Regions from separate parts of the Streptomyces sp. NPDC090083 genome, predicted to be linked through region 2. Evidence: riboswitches for the same ligand, from Rfam matches in the RefSeq annotation. Region 2 holds a riboswitch; the other holds the start of a gene.
What was found. A riboswitch is a leader RNA that binds a small molecule or an ion and turns the genes downstream of it on or off. The one in region 2 is predicted to bind cobalamin.
Positions count from the first base shown of each region.

Region 1: another riboswitch for cobalamin. It lies ahead of ACIPTO_RS17340 (ABC transporter substrate-binding protein); the one in region 2 lies ahead of ACIPTO_RS10990 (ribonucleoside-diphosphate reductase subunit alpha).

Region 1 is NZ_JBIVED010000004.1:470,731-476,617, reverse strand. It holds gene ACIPTO_RS17350 (CbtA family protein) at 1-504, shown strand, start outside; gene ACIPTO_RS17345 (SAM-dependent methyltransferase) at 627-1,430, opposite strand; cobalamin riboswitch at 1,561-1,773, shown strand; gene ACIPTO_RS17340 (ABC transporter substrate-binding protein) at 1,827-2,888, shown strand; gene ACIPTO_RS17335 (iron chelate uptake ABC transporter family permease subunit) at 2,885-3,898, shown strand; gene ACIPTO_RS17330 (ABC transporter ATP-binding protein) at 3,895-4,692, shown strand; gene ACIPTO_RS17325 (SDR family NAD(P)-dependent oxidoreductase) at 4,893-5,672, opposite strand; gene ACIPTO_RS17320 (hypothetical protein) at 5,779-5,887, shown strand, end outside.
Region 2 is NZ_JBIVED010000002.1:1,145,362-1,160,652, forward strand. It holds gene ACIPTO_RS10960 (cytochrome P450) at 1-640, shown strand, start outside; gene ACIPTO_RS10965 (helix-turn-helix domain-containing protein) at 658-1,620, opposite strand; gene ACIPTO_RS10970 (hypothetical protein) at 1,699-1,872, shown strand; gene ACIPTO_RS10975 (hypothetical protein) at 1,847-2,311, opposite strand; gene ACIPTO_RS10980 (putative Ig domain-containing protein) at 2,439-4,520, opposite strand; gene ACIPTO_RS10985 (ribonucleotide-diphosphate reductase subunit beta) at 4,800-5,813, opposite strand; gene ACIPTO_RS10990 (ribonucleoside-diphosphate reductase subunit alpha) at 5,813-8,245, opposite strand; cobalamin riboswitch at 8,370-8,501, opposite strand; gene ACIPTO_RS10995 (GNAT family N-acetyltransferase) at 8,547-9,053, opposite strand; gene mctP (monocarboxylate uptake permease MctP) at 9,144-10,745, opposite strand; gene ACIPTO_RS11005 (DUF3311 domain-containing protein) at 10,742-11,005, opposite strand; gene ACIPTO_RS11010 (GntR family transcriptional regulator) at 11,738-12,502, opposite strand; gene ACIPTO_RS11015 (extracellular solute-binding protein) at 12,812-14,098, shown strand; gene ACIPTO_RS11020 (sugar ABC transporter permease) at 14,219-15,202, shown strand; gene ACIPTO_RS11025 (carbohydrate ABC transporter permease) at 15,199-15,291, shown strand, end outside.

The DNA of each region.
Region 1 (5,887 bases), on a different contig from region 2:
TACCTGGTGCCGTTCCTGAAGTACCCGGCCAACCCGCCCGCGATCGGCCACGAAGAGACCATCAAGCAGCGCAGCGCCCTGTACCTGATCATGGTCGTCTGCTCGATCGCCTTCCTCGCGGGCGCCGTCTATCTCGGCAAGTACCTGCAGAAGCGCTACGGCAACTGGAACGCGACCCTCCTCGCGGGCGCCGCGTTCGTCGTCGCGATCGGCATCGTGATGCTGCTCCTGCCGCAGCTGGGCCATCTCTCGTACAACAAGGCCAACTTCGGCAACCAGGCCACCGAGACCCCGCTCCCGCTGAAGGACTCCAAGGGCAACATCGTCTATCCGGGCTTCCCGGCGGACGTGCTCTTCAGCTTCCGCTTCTACTCGGTAGCGGCGCAGTTGATCCTCTGGGCGGCCCTGGGCCTGATCTTCGCTCCCCTCGCCGAGCGCCTCCTCAACCCCGCCCGACCGGACGCGAACGCTCCCTCACCGGAGCAGGATCCCGTCCCCGCGTGACCAACTCCCCTCCACGGCGGGCGCGGTGATCGACGAGATCACCGCGCCCGGTCCGTTTTTCGCCGCAGACTCAGCCGGAGCGATTCCTCGAACGGGGCCCAATAGTCCTACGGCTTCCGGTCCTACGGCTTCCGGGCCACCCCCGCGTACAGCGGGATCAGGTCGGTCCGGCCGGGGTGTCCGGTCGGCTCGGGGTGCCAGTCCGCGGCGAGTGCTATGCCCGGTTCGATGAGTTCAAGTCCCGTGAAGAAACCGGCGAATTCGTCGCGCGAGCGTACCTGCGCGGGCGTGCCGCCCTGGCGGTAGACCTCGACGACGCGCTGCCAGGTCTCCGGGTCGAAGTCTCCGGTCGCGTGGGAGAGGGCCACGTGACTGCCGGGGGACAGGGCGTCGAGGAGTTCGGCGACGATGCGCCGGGGCTCGTCCTCGTCGGCGACCAGGTGCAGGAGCGCCACCAGGGACAGGGCGATCGGCTGGTCGAAGTCCAGGATGTCCCTGGCCGTCGCGAGGATCTTTCCCGGCTCGCGCACATCGGCCTGGATGTAGGTGGTGCTGCCCTCCGGGGTGCTGTGGAGGAGCGCTTCGGCATGGCGGAGGACGATCGGGTCGTTGTCCGCGTACACCACGTGGGCGCTGGGGTTGATCCCCTGGACCACCTGGTGGAGGTTCGGCCGGGTCGGTATTCCGGTGCCTATATCCAGGAACTGGCGGATGCCCCGCTCAGCCAGCGACCGGGAGGCGCGGTGCATGAAGTCCCGGTTCGTCCGCGCCATCTCCCTGACGGCGGGAAACAAGGAGATGACCTTCTCGGCGGCGGCCGCGTCGACCGGGTAGTTGTCCTTGCCGCCGAGGAAGTAGTCGTACATACGGGCCGATTGAGGCTTGCTGGTGTCCACATCGGCCGCGCTGAAGCCTGCGTCTGTCACGTCGGTTCTCCCGTGAGCTAGCGAACCAGTTCCCGCGTCCCAGCGACCGTACCGCCGAAGGCCCCGGCCGCGGACCTCCTTGGTCCCTCCGTGCCCGCCGGACCCCGTGACGGGTGCCGGTCATCGATCTTGATACGTTGTACGCGCCAGTCGTGCCACAACCGAGGCCAGGGAATCCGGTGCGAATCCGGAACTGACGCGCAGCGGTGAGGGGGACGGGCGGGGCACTCGACGCCACTGGTGCGGCGCGGGCCGGCCGAAGAGGCCGGACGTGACACACCGGGAAGGCGCCCCGTCCGGACGAACCCGAGTCCGAAGACCTGCTGGCGCCTTCCCGCCCTCGGCGAGGGGGAGTTCGTAGGCAAGGCTCCGCGTTCGAGCCCCGACAGGCAAGGTGTGCCCGTGATCCGTACCACCCCCGTACCGCTGCGTCGCCGTACCGCGGCCCTTCTCCTCGCCCCCGCCCTGCTGTTGACCGCGTGCGGCGGATCCGAGGAGGACCGCGCCGACGGCGAGAGGGAGAAGCCCGCGGCCGGATTCCCGCTCACCCTCACCGACTGCGGGCACAAGGTCACCCTCAAGTCGGCCCCTCAGCACGTCGTCTCGCTCAACCAGGGCACCACAGAGATCCTGCTCTCCCTCGGCCTCGCCGACCGCATGGCCGGCACGGCCACCTGGACCGACCCGGTGCTCAAGGGCCTGGAGAAGGCCAACGCGACCGTTCCGCGCCTCGCCGACAACGCCCCCTCCTTCGAGAACGTCCTCGACGCCGAACCCGACTTCGTCACCGCCTCGTTCGTCTCGACACTCGGCAAGGGCGGAGTCGCCACCCGCGAACAGTTCGAGAAGCTGGGCGTACCGACGTACGTCTCGCCCGCCGACTGCGCGGGCAAGGACAACGACAGCGGCGGCGACGGCTCGCGCAGCACACCGCTCACCCTCGACACCGTCTACGGCGAGATACGCGACCTGTCCCGGGCGATGGGCGTCGAGGCACGCGGCGACCGGCTCGTGACGCGACTGAAGGCGCGGGTGACCAAGGCCACCAAGGGACTTGACGCCTCCGACACCTCCCTCATGTACTGGTTCGCCAACTCCCAGTCGCCCTACCTGGCCGGCTGCTGCGGCGCCCCCGGCGCCATCACCCGGGCGGTGGGCGTCAGGAACGCCTTCTCCGACACCCACGACGAGTGGCCCCAGATCAACTGGGAGACCGTCGCCGACCGAGACCCCGACGTCATCGTCCTCGGCGATCTGACCCGCAAGTCGCAGACCGCCGAGACCGCCCAGGCGAAGATCCGCTTCCTGGAGACCAACGCCGCCACCCGCAACCTCACCGCCGTCAAGAAGAAGCGGTACATCCTGCTCAGCGGCCAGGCGATGAACCCCTCCATCCGCACCGTCGAAGGGATCGAACAGGTCGCCGCCGGCCTGCGCGACTTCGGACTCGCCAAGTGACCCTCCGCACCCTGCTGTTGACGGGCGGCGGACTGGTCGCGCTGGTGGTCTCCGTCGCCGTCGCGGTGACCATCGGACCCGCCGACATCTCCACGGCCGACGTGTGGGCGGCGGTCGCGTCCCACCTCGGCGGCGGCCGGAGCACCCTCGCGCCGCTGCGCGACGGCATCGTCTGGGACCTGCGCATGCCCCGCACGCTGCTCGCCGCCGTCTGCGGTGCCGGGCTGGCGCTGTGCGGCGCGGTCATGCAGTCGCTGCTGCGCAATCCGCTGGCCGATCCGTTCGTGCTCGGCGTCTCCTCCGGGGCGTCCACGGGAGCGGTCGCCGTCGTGGTGCTCGGCGTGGGCGGCGGAGCCGTGTCGCTGTCGGCGGGCGCCTTCGCCGGTGCGCTGCTCTCCTTCGGGCTGGTGATGCTGCTCAGCCACAGCCTCGGCGCGAGCATGGACCGGGTGGTGCTGTCGGGCGTGGCCGCCATGCAGCTCTTCTCCGCGCTGACCTCGTTCACCGTGCTGACCTCGGCGGACGCCGAGACCACCAAGGGCGTGCTGTTCTGGCTGCTCGGCTCGCTCTCCGGCGCGGACTGGGGCCAAGTCCTGCTGTGCGCCGTGGCGTTGGCCCTCGTCCTGGTCGTGTGCCTCGGCCATGCCTCCACCCTGGACGCGTTCGCCTTCGGCGAGGAGGCGGCGGCGGGCCTCGGCGTGAACGTCGCCCGGGCCCGGCTGATCCTGCTGTGCGCCACGGCCCTCCTGACCGCCGTGCTGGTCAGCTGCGCCGGGGCGATCGGCTTCGTCGGCCTGGTCCTGCCGCACGTCACCCGCGCGCTCACCGGTCCCGGTCACGTACGACTGCTGCCCGTCACGGCGCTGACCGGGGCCGTGTTCCTGGTGTGGGTGGACACCCTCGCCCGTACCGTCGTCGACCCGCAGGAGGTACCGGTGGGAGTGGTGACGTCGCTGATCGGCGTGCCGGCGTTCGTGGCCGTCCTGCACCGAGGCCGGAGGACGGCATGAGCATCCCCGCTCCGGGCACCGGCCTGCACGCGGACCGGGTGGTGGCCCGCCTCACCGACGGGCGGCTCATCGTCGACGGCGTCACCCTCGCCCCGCGCCCCGGCGAGACCGTCGGTCTCCTCGGCCCCAACGGGTCCGGAAAATCAACGCTGTTGCGCCTCCTGGCCGGTGTCCTCCCGACCTCCAGCGGTGTCGTCACACTGGACGGCCGGCCGCTGCCCGAGACGGGCCGCCGCGCAACCGCCCGCCGCATCGCCACCGTTGAACAACACGCCCACACCCAGACCGAGTTGACCGTCCGCGAGGTCGTCGCCCTCGGCCGCATCCCGCACCGCCGGGCCTGGTCGCCTGCGTCGGCCGCCGACGCGCGCGCCGTCACCGAGGCCCTGGAGCGCACCGCCCTCACCGACCGCGCCGCCCAGTCCTGGCACACCCTCTCCGGCGGCGAACGCCAACGCGCCCAGATCGCCCGCGCCTTGGCCCAGGAACCCCGCGAACTCCTCCTCGACGAGCCGACCAACCATCTGGACATCCAACACCAGTTGGACCTCCTCGACCTGATCGCCGGCCTCCCGGTCACCACCGTCATCGCCCTCCACGACCTCAACCTCGCCGCGATGTACTGCGACCGCCTCCTCGTCCTCCACACCGGCCGCACCGTCGCCGAGGGCACCCCGACCGAAGTCCTCACACCCGCCCTCATCAAGGACGTCTACGGGGTCAATGCCGAGGTGACCCACGGGCCGGGACATCCGGTGGTCCGGTTCCTGCGGCGGCGGAGCGGGACGGTGTAGCCGAGGCCCAGTGCGCGAGCCCCTACGCCGGGGCGGTGCGCAGGAAGTGCAGCGTGGGCTCGCGGTCCAGGAGCGATCTCCAGGCGGTCGCGATGTCAGGGGCTTCGGACACGGGGCACATCCTTCACGTCCGGCGGAGCCTTCCGGGCCCGCGCTGTTCTCAACAGGCTTCAGTGCGCCAGGTGTTGGCGTGCGCGGCTTCAGTGCGCGGAGAACCCGCCGTCCACGAACACCGACTGCCCTGTCACGTACGCCGAGGCGCGGCTCGCCAGGAACACGGTCGCGCCCGCGAAGTCCTCGGTGAGGCCGTTGCGGCCGATGAGAGTGCGGGCGGCCAGGGACGCCACCATGTCCGGGTCGGACGACAGCCGTTCGTTGAGCGGGGTCATCACGAAACCCGGGACCAGCGTGTTGCAGGTGACGCCGTGCGGGGACCAGGCCTCGGCCTGGGAGCGGGCCAGGGATTCCAGCGCGCCCTTGGAGACGCCGTACGCGCCGCTCCGGGCGAACGCGCGGTGTGCCTGCTGGGAGGTGATGTGGATGATCCGGCCGAAGCCGCGCTCGGCCATGCCGGGGCCGAAGCGCTGGCTCAGCAGATGGGGGGCCTCCAGGTTCAGGGACATCGTGGTGTCCCACACGTCCTCGCTCAACTCGCCCATCGGCGGGCGCAGGTTGATGCCCGCGCTGTTCACGAGGATGTCCGGCTCCCCGAACACCTCGGCCGCCGCGTCCCCCGCCGCCCGGACGCCCTGGCGGGTGCCCAGATCGGCGCTCACCCACGCCGCCCGGCAGCCGTCCGCCGTCAACTCGTCGACCGTGGCGGCCAGTTCCCGCTCCTTGCGCGCCACCACGACGACACTCGCCCCCGCCCGCGCGAGCGCCCCGGCGGCGGCGCGTCCGATGCCGGAACTGCCGCCGGTCACGACAGCGACCCTGCCGTCGAGCGAGAAGAGTCCGGAGAGGTATTCGCTGGAGATCATTCCCGCAGCCTAGGCGGCCGGGCGCGCGGGCGGCCCCGGCCCCCGGCGGAATGGTCCCGCCGCCCCACCCCTCCCCCCGGTGGCACCAACTAGGTACCATCGTCGTATGCCATCGCTGAACGTGTCCTTCACCGAAGAGGAACTAGAGGGAGTCCGGGCCGCCGCCGCGGCCGAGGGGAAGAGCCTCAAGCAGTATCTGCACGACCTCGGCGTGC
Region 2 (15,291 bases):
GGAGGCGACGGACGACAATGGCGAGCCCATCGGGGAACAGGAGATCCACGACCAGGTCGTCGCGATCCTCACCCCGGGAAGCGAAACAATCGCGTCCACGATCATGTGGCTGCTCCAGGTCCTCACCGAACACCCGGAACACGCCGACAAGATACGCGAAGAGGTCGAATCCGTGACGGGTGGTCGCCCGGTGGCATTCGACGACGTCCGGAAGCTGACGCACACGAACAATGTCGTCGTCGAGGCGATGCGCTTGCGCCCCGCCGTATGGATATTGACGCGGCGGGCGCTCGCGGACACCGATCTGGGCGGCTATCGGATTCCGGCCGGGGCCGACATCATCTACAGTCCGTACGCGATCCAGCGCGACGCGCGTTCGTATGACCACAACGTCGAGTTCGATCCCGACCGCTGGCTTCCGGAACGCTCCAAGGACGTACCGAAGTTCGCCATGAGCCCGTTCAGCAACGGCAACCGGAAGTGTCCCAGTGACCACTTCTCGATGGCCCAACTGAGCCTGATCACGGCGGCGGTGGCGGCGAGGTACCGCTTCGAGCAGGTGTCCGGCTCGGACGACGCCACCCGTGTCGGCATCACCCTGCGGCCCAACAGGCTGCTGCTCAGGCCCGTGTCGAGGTGACGGTGACCGGCGTGCGTTCAGGCGGCCTCCGGGCCCCTGAACGTGCGCCGGTAGGCGTTCGGCGTGGTGCCGAGCGCCCGGACGAACTGGTGGCGCAGGGCGGGTGCGGTGCCGAAGCCGGTCCGCCAGGCGATCACGTCCATCGTCTCGTCCGTCCCCTCCAGCAACTGCTGCGCCAGCAGCACCCGTTGACGCAGGATCCAGCGGTAGGGCGTGGTCCCGGTCTCCTGCTGGAAGCGGCGGGCGAAGGTACGCGGTGACATCAGGGCACGGGCGGCGAGCTGCTCGACGGTGACCTCCTGGTCGAGGTGCTCCGCCATCCACACCAGCACCTCGCCGACCGTGTCGCACCGCGTGCGCGGCAGCGGCCGCTCGATGTACTGGGCCTGGCCGCCGTCGCGGTGCGGCGGCACGACCATCCGCCGGGCGATCGCGTTGGCGACCTCAGGACCCTGCTCCTTGCGCACGAGATGCAGACAGGCGTCGATGCCGGCCGCGGTGCCCGCCGAGGTGATCACCGGGTCCGCGTCGACGTACAGCACGTCGGGTTCCACGACGACCTTCGGGTAGCGCCGGGCCAGCAGCTCGGCGTGGTGCCAGTGCACCGCGCAGCGCCGCCCGTCCAGCAGTCCGGCGGCGGCCAGCACGAACACCCCCGAGCAGACGCTGAGCACCCGGGCACCCCGGTCGACGGCCCGGCGCAGGGCGTCGAGGAGTTCCTCCGGGTACTCGCGCGCCGCGTAGGTGGCACCCGCCGGCACGCAGACGAGGTCCGCGGTCTCCAGCCGTTCCAGGCCGTGTTCGACGGCCAGAGAGAAGCCCGCGTGGGTGGAGAGCTCCGGGCCCTCGGCCGAGGCGACGGCGAAGTCGTAGACCGGGAGCCCCTCGTCGCTGCGGTCGAGGCCGAACACCTCGCAGACCACGCCGAGTTCGAAGGGGTGCACTCCGTCGAGCAGGACCACGGCCACGTTCGTCAGCATGCTGCCAGTGTGCGCCCCGGATGGCAGTAAATCGAGGGTGTGCGGCAGTCCTGCCACTCACGGTAAGGAGTCAACAGGATGAGACTCATGTCCATGAACACCGCCATGGACAACCTCATCGCCCTGCTCACCGTCGCCGGCATCCTCGTGGCCGTGACCTTCCCCTCGCTGCTCGGCATCGCGCACGACCGGCGCGTCGACCGTCAGATCCGGACCGCGCACCGGCTCATGGCTTCGACACCACGACGGTGACCGACCACTCCTGAATGCCCTTGCACGAGATCTTGTGCGGCGCGGTGGCACACAGCGGCCGGGACGACGTGAGCTTCACGGTCCCGGCCGAGACCGCCTGGTAGGCGTTGCTCGCGTCGCCGGGCCGGATCAGGATGCCGCTGTTGGTGGCCTTCAGACCGCTGCCCACGGTCTTCACCGGGGCCCAGGGCCGGGCCGTCGTCCCGTCCAGCAGAATGCGGACGGTGGAGCCGGTCGTCAGACAGAACGTGCCGTTCGTGTCGGTCGCGGCCAGGGTCTCCTTCGCCGCGCAGGCCGCCCTGCTGCTGCTCGGTGTGGGGGAGGGGGAGGACGACGGGGACACGGTGGCGCTGCCGGTGTCGGACTTCGAGCCGCAGCCCGTGAGGGCGAGCGCCAGGGTGGCGACGGCGAGGGACGGACCAAGAATCGATCGGCGCATGGGGGGCCTCCTTTGCCTCTTCGACGTGTCACGGACGCATCCGGATCCCTCGTGAGCAGCACGATATTCGTGGACATGACAGGACCCCGGCCGCTGCGAGACGACCGGGGCCCAGCTCATACGGAGGTCAGCTGGTCGTCACGGCGGTGTCGTCGAGGACGAAGCTGGTCTGGAGGGAGGAGTCCTCGACGCCGCTGAACTTCAGCGTGACGGTGGAGCCGGCGAAGGAGGACAGGTCGAAGCTCTTCTGCGCGTACCCGGAGGCCTTGTTCAGGTTCGAGTACGTCGCGAGCGTGGTCGAACCGGCGGTGACCGTCAGCTTGTCGTACGCCGTGCTGGTCGTGGTCTCCGCGGTGTCGATGTGCAGGTAGAAGGTGAAGGTGGCCTTGCAGCCGGACGGGACGGTCACCGACTGGGACAGCGTGTCGGTGTGGGTCGAGCCGTAGCCGTCGAGCCACGCGTAGTACGAGCCCGCGTGCGCGGCCTCGCCGGAGTCGTTGGTGATGACCCCGCTGCTCGCGGTCCAGGTGGTGTTGCCCGACTCGAAGCCCGCGTTGCCCAGCAGCTGGGTCGAGGTGCAGGTGCCGCCGCCGGAGGTGCTGACCGTCCAGGTGAAGGAGGCCGAGCCGGAGGCGCCGGTGGAGTCGGTCGCGGTCACCGTCACGGCGTAGGTGCCGGCGGTGGACGCGGTGCCGGAGATCAGCCCGGTCGAGCTGCTGATCGACAGGCCGGTGGGCAGCCCGCTCGCGCTGTAGGTGAGGGTCGCGCCCGCGCTGTCCGAGGCCGAGATCTGGAGGCTGGCCGCGCTGCCGGTCGCGGTGGACTGGCTGCCCGGGTTGGTGACGGTCACGGTGTTGCCCGTGGTGGTGCCGGAGGTGAAGGCGGCGGTGCCGTCCGGGGTGCCCCAGCCGGTCGGGCCGTCGTAGCCGGTCTCGGCGGTGCAGAAGTACGCCGTCGAGCAGGAGCCGTTGTTGCCGCTGGTGACGTCGTACAGGTTGCTGGTGTGGGAGTAGGGGTACTTCGCCGGGTAGTCGCTGGAACCGGGGGTGCCGGCCAGCGCGTAGACGCCCGCGATGATCGGGGACGAGGCGCTGGTGCCGCCGTAGACCGCCCAGCCGGAGCCGCCGTAGGTGTCGTAGACGGCCACGCCGGTGGCGGGGTCGGCCACGGCGGAGACGTCGGCCTCCATGCGCTTGGTGCAGCCGGTGTCGGTCTGCCAGCTCGGCTTCGCGTCGTAGGCGGAGCAGCCGGAGCCGGTGCCCTCGCTGCTGCTGGTCTTCCACACGGACTCGGTCCAGCCGCGGGAGTTGGACGACGTCGACAGCGCGGTGCCGCCGACTGCCGTCACGTACTGGGACGTCGCCGGGTACTCGGCGCCGTAGGCCTCGTCACCGGAGGAGACGGTGATCGCGACGCCCGGGTGCTTGAAGTACGAGGTGTCCTCGCTGGTCTGCGAGGAGGACTCGGAGCCGCCCCAGCTGTTGGAGACGAACTTCGCGCCCAGGGCGACGGCCTCGTTCTCGGCGGTGCCGAGGTTGGCGTCGGTGGCCGACGTGGCCTCCACCAGAATGATGTTGCAGTTCGGGCAGACCGCGCTGACCATGTCGATGTCGAGCGCTTCCTCGCCGGCCCAGCCGCTGTCGTTGCTCGGCAGCGAGGTGGTGGAGCCGGTCTGGCTGACCTGCTTGAAGCAGCCGTTGGCCTTGGTGCAGGCGGACAGGCCGAAGTTCGAGCGGTAGGTGGCCAGGTCCGACTCGGCGTTGGGGTCGTTGTACGCGTCGACCACCGCGACCGTGAGGCCGGAGCCGCCGGTCGAGGGGAGCGCGTACGCGCTGTGCAGGTTGGCCGGGCTCAGCCCGGACACCGCGGCCGCGGCGTCCGGGTGCACGGCCGCGGCCAGCCGCTGCTTGATGTCGGTGCGCCGCTGGGCGAAGCAGGACGCCGAGCCGGGGGCCGCGGTCGCGCAGAGGCGCTCGGTCGGCACCTTCTGCCCGGCCTTGCCGGTCGCGTGGACGGCCTGGGCCGCGGGGGCGGTCAGGGCCTTCGCGTTCTGGGTGACCTTGGAAGCCTGGGCCGACTGGACGGCCGCGTGGGGGGCGGGCTGCGCGCCGGCGGGCGTCGCGGCCACCAGGCCGAAGACGCTCAGGGCGAGGGCGGGCAGGGCGGCGGTCAGTAGTCTTCGCAGGCTCCGTCTGGGCTTTTCACGCATGGGGGTGCTGCCTCCGTCGTTGGAGTGGGGTTCCTCGGCGCTGGTGGCAGGCCTGTGACGCGCGTAGCGGCGGCGTTGAACGTCGTCATGGGCATGACACTTTGTACGTTCGGTGAGGCTGTTGTGCGTGACATGTCACAACGGGCAGAAGCTATCCGGGCCCGACGAGCCCCGAACAGGCGCGCCTCAAGAACTTTGCCGCTCCATAGGAGGTCCATGGACGGCCCATGGAAGCTCCATGGGCCGTCCGAGCCCTTACCCGTTCCTACGGCTCCGCGGTCAGAAGTCCTCGTCCAGGTCGACCGTGCCCTCCACGGCGACCTGGTACGCCGACGGGCGGCGCTCGAAGAAGTTCGTCAGCTCCTGCACGCCCTGCAACTCCATGAAGGAGAAGGGGTTCTCGGAGCCGTACACCGGCGCGAACCCGAGCCGCTGGAGACGCTGGTCCGCGACGCACTCCAGGTACTGGCGCATCGAGTCGGTGTTCATGCCCGGCAGACCCTCGCCGCACAGGTCGCGCCCGAACTGCAGCTCCGCCTCGACGGCCTCCTTCAGCATGTCCGTGACCTGCTGCTGGAGCAGGTCGTCGAACAGCTCCGGCTCCTCCTTGCGGACGGTGTCGACCACCTCGAAGGCGAAGCTCATGTGCATGGTCTCGTCGCGGAACACCCAGTTGGTGCCGGTGGCGAGACCGTGCAGGAGACCCCGGCTGCGGAACCAGTAGACGTACGCGAACGCGCCGTAGAAGAACAGGCCCTCGATGCACGCGGCGAAGCAGATCAGGTTGAGGAGGAAGCGGCGGCGGTCGGCCTGGGTCTGCAGGCTCTCCAGCTTCTCGACCTCGTTGATCCACTTGAAGCAGAACTCGGCCTTCTCGCGGATGGAGGGGATGTTCTCCACCGCGGCGAAGGCGGCCGCCCGGTCCTCCGGGTCGGGGAGGTAGGTGTCGAGCAGCGTCAGATAGAACTGGACGTGCACGGCCTCCTCGAACAGCTGGCGGCTCAGGTACAGCCGGGCCTCGGGGGAGTTGATGTGCTTGTACAGCGTCAGCACCAGGTTGTTCGCCACGATCGAGTCACCCGTCGCGAAGAACGCGACCAGCCGCCCGATCATGTGCTGCTCACCCGGCGACAGCTTCGCGAGGTCGGCGACGTCCGAGTGGAGGTCGACCTCCTCGACGGTCCAGGTGTTCTTGATCGCGTCCCGGTAGCGCTCGTAGAAGTCCGGGTAGCGCATGGGGCGGAGGGTCAGCTCGAAGCCCGGGTCGAGAAGGTTCTTGGCTTCGCTGGTCATCACTGGCAGGCCTCGCAGGACTCGGGGTTTTCGAGGGAGCAGGCCACCGCGTCTTCGTCGGGGGTCAACTGCTGCACCGGGATGGGGGTTTGGGTCTGGGCCTGGGCCTGGGCCGCGCGGGCGATGCGGGTCGCCGGGCGGGAGCGCAGGTAGTACGTCGTCTTCAGACCCTGCTTCCAGGCGTACGCGTACATCGAGGAGAGCTTGCCGATCGTCGGCGTCTCCAGGAACAGGTTCAGGGACTGGGACTGGTCCAGGAACGGGGTGCGGGCGGCGGCCATGTCGATCAGGCCGCGCTGCGGGATCTCCCACGCCGTGCGGTACAGGGCGCGGACGTCCGCCGGGATCCAACTGAACGCCTGCACCGAGCCGTTGGCCTCGCGCAGCGCCTCGCGGGTGCGGGCGTCCCACACGCCGAGCCGCTTCAACTCGTCCACCAGGTAGGAGTTGACCTGGAGGAACTCGCCGGAGAGCGTCTCGCGCTTGAACAGGTTGGAGACCTGCGGCTCGATGCACTCGTAGACGCCCGCGATCGAGGCGATGGTGGCGGTCGGGGCGATCGCCAGCAGGAGCGAGTTGCGCATGCCGGTCCGGGCGATACGTTCCCGCAGGGCCGCCCAGCGCTCCGGCCAGGTCAGCTCGACGCCGTAGTGGTCGGGGTGCAGGACACCGCGGGCCGTACGGGTCTTCTCCCAGGCCGGCAACGGGCCGTTGCGCTCGGCGAGTTCGGCGGACGCCTCGTACGCGGCGAGCATGATGCGCTCGGCGATCCGGGACGACAGCGCCTGCGCCTGCGGCGAGTCGAAGGGGACGCGCAGCTTGAAGAAGACGTCCTGGAGGCCCATCGCCCCCAGACCCACCGGACGCCAGCGGGCGTTGGAACGGCCCGCCTGCTCGGTCGGGTAGAAGTTGATGTCGACCACGCGGTCCAGGAACGTGACGGCCGTGCGGACCGTCTCGTCCAGCCGCTCCCAGTCGATGTCGCCGTCGACGACGAACGCGCCCAGGTTCACCGAACCGAGGTTGCAGACCGCCGTCTCGCCGTCGTCCGTGACCTCAAGGATCTCCGTGCAGAGGTTCGAGGAGTGGACCGTGTGGCCCGGCTCGGCCGTCTGGTTGGCGGTGCGGTTGGCCGCGTCCTTGAAGGTCATCCAGCCGTTGCCGGTCTGCGCGAGGGTGCGCATCATCCGGCCGTAGAGGTCACGGGCCGGGAGGGTCTTCTTCGCCAGGCCCTTCGCCTCGGCCTCGCGGTACGCGGCGTCGAACTCGTCGCCCCACAGGTCGACCAGCTCGGGCACGTCCGCGGGGGAGAACAGCGACCAGTCGCCGTCCGCGTTCACCCGGCGCATGAACTCGTCCGGGATCCAGTGCGCGAGGTTCAGGTTGTGCGTACGGCGGGCGTCCTCACCGGTGTTGTCCCGCAGCTCCAGGAACTCCTCGATGTCGGAGTGCCAGGTCTCCAGGTACACCGCGGCGGCACCCTTGCGCCGGCCGCCCTGGTTCACCGCGGCGACCGAGGCGTCCAGCGTCTTCAGGAAGGGGACGATGCCGTTCGAGTGCCCGTTGGTGCCGCGGATCAGCGAACCCCGGCTGCGGATACGGGAGTACGACAGCCCGATGCCGCCGGCGTGCTTCGAGAGGCGGGCCACCTGGTGGTAGCGGTCGTAGATGGAGTCCAGCTCGTCCAGCGGGGAGTCGAGGAGGTAGCAGGACGACATCTGGGGGTGGCGCGTGCCGGAGTTGAAGAGCGTGGGGGAGGACGGAAGGTAGTCCAGGCGGCTCATCAGGCGGTACAGCGAGGCGACCTCGTCCAGGGCGCGGGTGCTGTCGTCCTCCGCGAGGCCGGCCGCGACCCGGAGCATGAAGTGCTGGGGGGTCTCGACGACCTTGCGGGTGATCGGGTGCCGCAGGAGGTAGCGGCTGTACAGGGTGCGCAGGCCGAAGTAGCCGAAGCGGTCGTCGGCGCCCTCCGCCAGTGAGGCGGCGACCAGCGAGTCCAGGCGGGCCGCGTGCAGCGTCGCGAAGTCGGCGGTGCGGTCCGCGATGAGGCCCTCGCGGTGGCCCACGGCGACGGACTCGGTGAAGCTCGTGACGCCCTGGGAGGCGGCCTCGGCCGCGATGCTGATCGTCAGCAGCCGGGCGGCGAGCCGGGAGTAGACGGGATCCTCGGAGATGAGGCCGGCGGCCGCCTCCGTGGCCAGCTCGCGCAGTTCCGTCACGTCCGCCTGCGCGGACCGGCCGCGCAACGTGGCGGCGGCGACCCGGCCGGGGTCGGCGTCGGGGAGGTCGGCGGTCAGCTCGGTCAGGGTCCGCAGGATCGCGGTACCGGGACCGTCGGCTCCGGGAACGGTCGTTCCGGGAACGTCGGTTCCGGGGACGATCGTGTCGGTGGCCCGGTTCGCTGATGCCGGCTCTGCTGGCGCGATGGTCACGGTGGGGCTCTCCCTCGCTCGGCACGGGGCCTCGCCGAGGGCAGGCGGCAGTACACGAGCGCACGGGGGCGTCGCGTCCACCGGCCCACTCCACGAGGCCCGGACGTCATGCGTCCGGCCGGGTGGCCGGGCGCGCGCCGTCGGCAGGTCCTCGGACTGGCCATGTGCGCGTATACGCACAAGTACACCGTTGCGGGACAGTTCCGGATTCGCACCGGATTCCCCTGCGGCGACAGCGAGCATGAGCATACATCTTGTGCTCGCCTGTCACATCACCACCAGATGTTGTGTCGCGGTGGTTTCAGAGTGTCAGCTCATAGGTGAGCAGAGTGAGATCGTCCAGGTGCGGCACGGGATTCCAGTCGCGGTCCGGGGTACGGACGAAACCGAGGCGTTCGTAGATGCGGTGGGCCGCGCGCATGCCGGACTGGGTCGAGAGGACCAGGGCCGTGCAGCCGTCCAGGGCCCGGGCGCGGTCGACGCAGGCCCGGACCAGGGCCTCGCCGGCGCCTCTGCCGCGGGCGGCGCGGTGGATCGCGAGGGCGCGGATCTCCGCCTCTCCGGGGCGGGCTATGTCGGCGACCGGGCCGGGGCCCGGGACGAAGGTGACTCCGCCGAGGAGACGGTCGCCGTCCACCGCGACGAGGACCTCGGCGGCCGCGGCCCGGCCTGCCACGTCCTTCAGCACCGGGAGATAGGGGTCGGTCTCGCCGTAGTCGAGAAGGCCGTCGTCCAGGTACGCGTGTGCCGTGAGGGTGCCGAGGGGCTCGTACTCGGTGGGGTCCGCCCGGCGGATGAGGAAGTCCATGGGGGCCAGTGTGGACGAACGGCGGGCCACCGAGGGGGTGCCCTCGGTGGCCCGCCGCGGGTCCGTCGTTGCCGGTCGCCCCTGGGGATCTCAGTGACCGGCGATCACGGGCAGCTCTTCCTCCACGCCCGGGTCGCCCGCGTCGGCCGTGTAGTCGGACGGGCTGGTCTCGTCGACGCCCTCGGGGGCCTTGAAGGCCTTCAGGGCGAAGGTGAGGACCACGGTCACCACGACGTTCATCACGAACGCCGTCAGGCCGATGTAGCCGATCTCGCCGATGCCGGGGATCTCCTTCGACGAGCCGCCGAAGTGGGCCTGGGTGGGGGAGGCGACGCCGTACGCGGCGAGGGTGCCGTAGATCATGCCGACCGCCCAGCCGGCGAGGAGGGCCCAGCGGTGGAACCAGCGGGTGAACAGGCCGCCCACCAGGGCCGGGAAGGTCTGCAGGATCCAGATGCCGCCCAGGAGCTGGAAGTTGATCGCCACCGTCTTGTCCATCGTCAGGACGAAGGCGAGGGCGCCCACCTTCACCAGCAGGGAGACGATCTTCGAGACCTTCGTCTCCTGGGCCGGGGTCGCGTCCGGCTTGATGAAGTCCTTGTAGATGTTGCGGGTGAAGAGGTTCGCCGCCGCGATGGACATGATCGCCGCGGGGACGAGCGCCCCGATGCCGATCGCCGCGAACGCCACGCCCGCGAACCAGTCGGGGAACATGTCCTCGAACAGCTGCGGGATCGCCAACTGGCCGTTGGTGACCTTGACTCCGGCCGCGATCGCCATGAAGCCGAGCAGCGCGAGCAGGCCCAGCATCAGCGAATACAGCGGCAGGATCGTGGTGTTGCGGCGGATCACGTTGCGGCTCTTCGAGGAGAGCGTCGCCGTGATCGAGTGCGGGTACATGAACAGGGCCAGGGCCGAGCCCAACGCCAGTGTGGCGTACGTCCACTGGCCCGCCGGCGCGGGCACGAGCCCGCCCGCTCCCGCCGCCTTGAACTTGGCGCCGGCCGCGCTGAAGATGTCGTCGAACCCGCCGAGCTTGATCGGGATGTAGATGATCGCCACCGCGATCACGAGGTAGATCAGGCCGTCCTTCACGAACGCGATCAGCGCGGGCGCGCGCAGCCCGGACGAGTAGGTGTACGCGGCCAGCACGGCGAACGCGATCAGCAGCGGCAGGTCCTTCACGAACCAGTTGGAGTCGGCGCTGCCGCCCACCCCCATGACGTCCAGCACGGCCTGGATGCCGACCAGTTGGAGCGCGATGTACGGCATGGTCGCGAGGATGCCGGTGATCGCCACCGCCAGCGACAGGCTCTTCGAGCCGAAGCGGCCGCGCACGAAGTCCGAGGTCGTCACGTAACCGTGCCGGTGCGACACCGACCAGAGACGGGGGAGGAAGGTGAAGATCAACGGGTAGACGAGGATCGTGTACGGCACCGCGAAGAAGCCCGCCGCGCCCGCCGCGTAGACCGCCGCCGGGACCGCCACGAACGTGTAGGCCGTGTAGAGGTCGCCGCCGAGCAGGAACCAGGTGACCCAGGTGCCGAACGACCGTCCGCCCAGGCCCCATTCGTCGAGACTGTGCTCGTTGTCGGCCCGGCGCCAGCGTGCCGCCAGGAAGCCCAGGACCGTGACGGCCAGGAAGAAGAAGATGAAGACGCCGAGTGCGACGCCGTTCACGCCGTCGTTCACCGGTTACCTCCATGGCGGGTCCGCTGGTCGCGCTGCCACAGCTTGTAGGCGGTCATCGTCAGCGCGGTCGAGACCAGCACCCAGAGCATCTGGTACCAGTAGAAGAACGGGATGCCGATGAACGTGGGGTCGACCTTCGCGTAGGAGCCGACCCAGAGCAGCGCCACGAACGGCGCGACGAGACACACGGCGATGACGACACGGGCCGGTGTCACCAGCGGTAGCCCCGCTTCGGGCGGAACTTCGGGCACATCTGACATTTCTCGGCTCCGTCCCCACGCTGATCACCTGTGTAATGCGCAGGCAATCTAGGTCACGGCGTCACCGCGGCGAAAGACCTCGTCCGCATATCGTCATGTCGATTCGGTGAAAGCCCGACATCGGTGTCAACAGCACCGGAATCCCTGGCGCGGGTGGGTCTCCTGGCGGGCGGGCCACGGGCGTTCGACGGCGCGACGGCCCCGGATCCCCGCCTCGGGCGGGCCCCCACGGACGTGCGCGGCGCACCGGTCGCGGGCCGGCCCGTCGGTCAACTCCCGGACGTGTCACCGCACTCCACGGGGCGTCCGGCCGGCCGTCCGCGGCGGCGCCGGTCGCGTCGCGGGCCACCGCCTCCTTCGCCTCGCGGGTGGGGACGAGCCCGGCCGGTGCCGTGCTGTTCGACCGGGCGGACCGGGTCCCGCTCGGGGCGGAGCGCGCGGAGCGGCGGACGTGGGGGCCGTGAACCCGGAGCGCGTCCGGGCTCACGGCCCCCACGAGCGCCGCGAGAATGGCCGAAAGTACCCCGTCCGTGAGACGGGGTCGCTCGGTGACTCCTCTAGGGCCTGTCTGACAATGCCCGTCTGCCGGGCGACGCCATGCACGCACTCTCGCCGCACCGGGCGCGGACCCAAGTACGTCCAGTACGTGGGCCCACGCCCGGCACGACGAGAGCACGCACCTGACGCCGTCCGGCCGCCCTACGGGCGACGACGGGAATTGTCAGACAGGCCCTAGTCCTGCGGGCGCTTCAGCCGCGCCACGAACTTGTAGCGGTCCCCGCGGTACACCGACCGCACCCACTCCACCGGCTGGCCCTCCTTGTCGAGGGAGTGGCGGGAGAGCATCAGCATGGGCAGGCCGACGTCGGTGCTGAGCAGGCCGGCCTCGCGCGGGGTGGCCAGCGAGGTCTCGATGGTCTCCTCGGCCTCGGCGAGATGGACGTCGTAGACCTCGGCCAGCGCGGTGTAGAGGGACGTGTACTTGACGAGGGACCTGCGCAGGGCGGGGAAGCGCTTCGCGCTGAGGTGGGTCGTCTCGATGGCCATCGGCTCGGCGTTGGCCATGCGGAGGCGCTCGATGCGCAGGACCCGGCCGCCGGCGGTGATGTCGAGCAGATCGGCGAGGGTGTCGTCGGCGGTGATGTAGCCGATGTCGAGGAGCTGCGAGGTGGGTTCGAGGCCCTGGGCGCGCATGTCCTCGGTGTACGAGGTGAGTTGGAGGGCCTGGGAGACCTTCGGCTTGGCGACGAAGGTGCCCTTGCCCTGGATGCGCTCCAGGCGGCCCTCGACGACCAGTTCCTGGAGCGCCTGGCGCACGGTGGTGCGCGAGGTGTCGAACTCGGCGGCCAGGGTGCGCTCGGGCGGGACCGGGGTGCCGGGCGGCAGGGTCTCCGTCATGTCCAGCAGGTGCTTCTTCAGGCGGTAGTACTTGGGCACACGCGCGGTGCGGACGGTGGCCCCACCCTCGTTCTCCGCACTGCTGACGTCGGTGCTCATGCTCCGCCTTTCCGGCTCCGGACAAGGGTCACTTGGTGATCCCCTCTGTATACCGTCGCCGTCTCTTTTGGTCTAGTCCACAGCGCCAAGTGGTCTAGCGGAAGAGAGTACTCCGGCGGCCCTGTTTTCGCTGCCTTCTTACTTAAAGGTTCCTGCATATGTAGGTCCCATAACGGCTGGTCAGGGCCGTTTCGGGGACCCTTGACAGGCCCTCTGGTCTGGTCCAAGCTCCCGGTACTGGTCTACACCATTGGTTCAGGTCCCGGCCTATGGGCGGGAGGTGTGGCAGGCATCCCTGAGGAGGGTGGCGTGAAGCGCAAGCTCATAGCCGCGATCGGTATCGCGGGCATGATGGTCTCCATCGCGGCGTGCGGGGGCAACGACGACAAGAGCTCTTCGAACAGCGGCGCCGACGCCAAGGAGCTGACCGTCTGGCTCACCGTCGACGCGCAGAACAACTGGCCCGACCTGGTCAAGGCCGCCGACGCGACCGTGCAGAAGGCGCACCCGGGCGTCAAGATCAAGCACGAGTACTACGGCTGGCCGGACAAGAACACCAAGCTCGACGCGGTCCTCGCCACCGACAAGGCGCCCGACGTGGTCGAGATGGGCAACACCGAGATGCTCGGCTACATGGTCAAGGGCGCGTTCGCACCCGTCGACGCCTCCAAGTTCACCAACTCCTCCGCCTGGCTGGACGGCCTCAAGGCCTCGGTCACCTACGACGGCAAGACCTACGGCGTCCCGTACTACGCCGGTGGCCGCGTCGCCAACTGGCGCAAGGACATCGCCGCTTCGGCCGGCATCAAGTCGACCCCGACGACGTACGCCGAGCTGACCTCCGACCTGGACAAGATCCAGAAGAAGGAAGGCAGCAAGTTCAGCGCCTGGTACCAGCCCACCCGCGACTGGTACGCGGCCATGTCCTTCGTCTACGACGCCGGCGGCGCCATCGCCACCCAGTCCGGTGACCAGTGGAAGGGCAGCCTCTCCTCGCCCGAGTCCATCAAGGGGCTCAACGAGTGGAAGTCCGTCATCGACAAGTACATGCACGGTGACAAGACCAAGGACGAGTCCGACCGCTACATCGTCTACGGCCAGGGCAAGGCGGCCATGATCTTCGGCGCGGCCTGGGAGGGCGCGAGCGCGGCCGACCCGAAGGCCGACAAGACCGGCGGCAAGCTGAAGACCAGCCTCGTCAACTTCGTGATGCCCGGCCCGTCCGGCAAGAACATGCCCGTGTTCCTCGGCGGTTCGGACCTCGCCATCCCGGTCAAGTCCAAGGCGCAGGGCCTCGCCGCCGAGTGGATCAACGCCTTCACCGGCCCGTCCGGCCAGAAGGGCCTGATGGCCAAGGGCAACCTGCCGAACAACAAGACCGACCTCGCGACCCTGAAGAGCGACCCCGCCACGGAGGTCCCGGCCACCGCGGCCGAGTCCAACTGGTTCGTCCCGATGGCACCGGGCTGGGGCCAGGTCGAGAAGGCCCAGGTCCTGCAGACCATGCTGCAGAACATCGGCACCGGCAAGCAGTCGGTCGAGGCCGCCGCGAAGACCGCGGACGCCGCGATCGACAAGGTCATCAACACCAAGTGACCCGAGTGCGGGGCCCTGTCCACCTACAGGGCCCCGCACCTCGGACGGGAGTCCGCGCGTCCCGCGGACTCCCGTCCGAGGTACGGCCGTACGACCTGAGGGATCGCTGAGGAGCCCGCGATGAGTGCCGACACGACCACCCCCGCCAAGGTGCCGCCGCCGCGGCACGCGCCGCCACCGGGCGTCCCCAGCGCTTCCCGCAGACAGCGGACGTCGAGAGGGACCGGGGTCCCCTGGCTCCTGCTCGCCCCCTGCCTGCTGATCCTCGCCCTGGTCATGGGCTATCCGCTGGTCCGGCTGGTCACCCTGTCCTTCCAGTCCTTCGGCCAGTCCCAGCTGTGGGGCTTCAAGTCCGCCGAGTGGATCGGCTTCGACAACTTCACCGGCGTCCTCGGCGACTCCGAGTTCTGGGGCGTCGTCGTCCGCACGATCGTCTTCGCGGCCGGCTCGGTCATCTTCACGATGGTCGCCGGCATGGCCCTCGCGCTGCTCCAGCAGAAGGTCTCCGGCTGGGTGAAGACCCTCATCAATGTTGTCCTGGTGGCCAGTTGGGGCATGCCGGTGATCGTCGCGACCACCGTCTTCAAGTGGCTCTTCGACACGGACTACGGCGTCTTCAACGCCCTGCTCAGCAGGCTGCCCGGCGTCGACATGGTCGGCCACAACTGGTTCGCCAGCGGACCGCAGGGCCTCCTCGTCATCATGCTGCTGGTGGTGTGGGGCGCGGTGCCCTTCGTGGTCATCACCCTCAGCGCCGGACTCACCCAGGTCCCCCAGGAACTGGAGGAGGCCGCGCGCCTCGACGGCGCCGGCGCCTGGGGCGTCTTCCGGTACGTCACCCTGCCCATCCTCAAGCCGATCATCGTGATGCTCACGACCCTGTCGGTGATCTGGGACATGGGCGTCTTCCCCCAGGTGTTCGTGATGCGCGGCGGCCACCCCGAGGCCGACTTCCAACTGCTCAGCACCTATTCGTACGACCGTGCCTTCGTCGTCAACGACTACGGACAGGGTTCCGCGATAGCCCTGGTCACGGTGGTGCTGCTGCTCGGTGTCGTCGCCGTCTACATGCGTCAGATGCTTCAGATCGGAGAGGTCGAATGAGCGCGCTCACGACCGACGCGCCCCGCGAGCGGACCGGCGGGCGCAAGAAGTCGAAGCTGGGCTGGAACCTCCTCGGCCTGCTCGTCTTC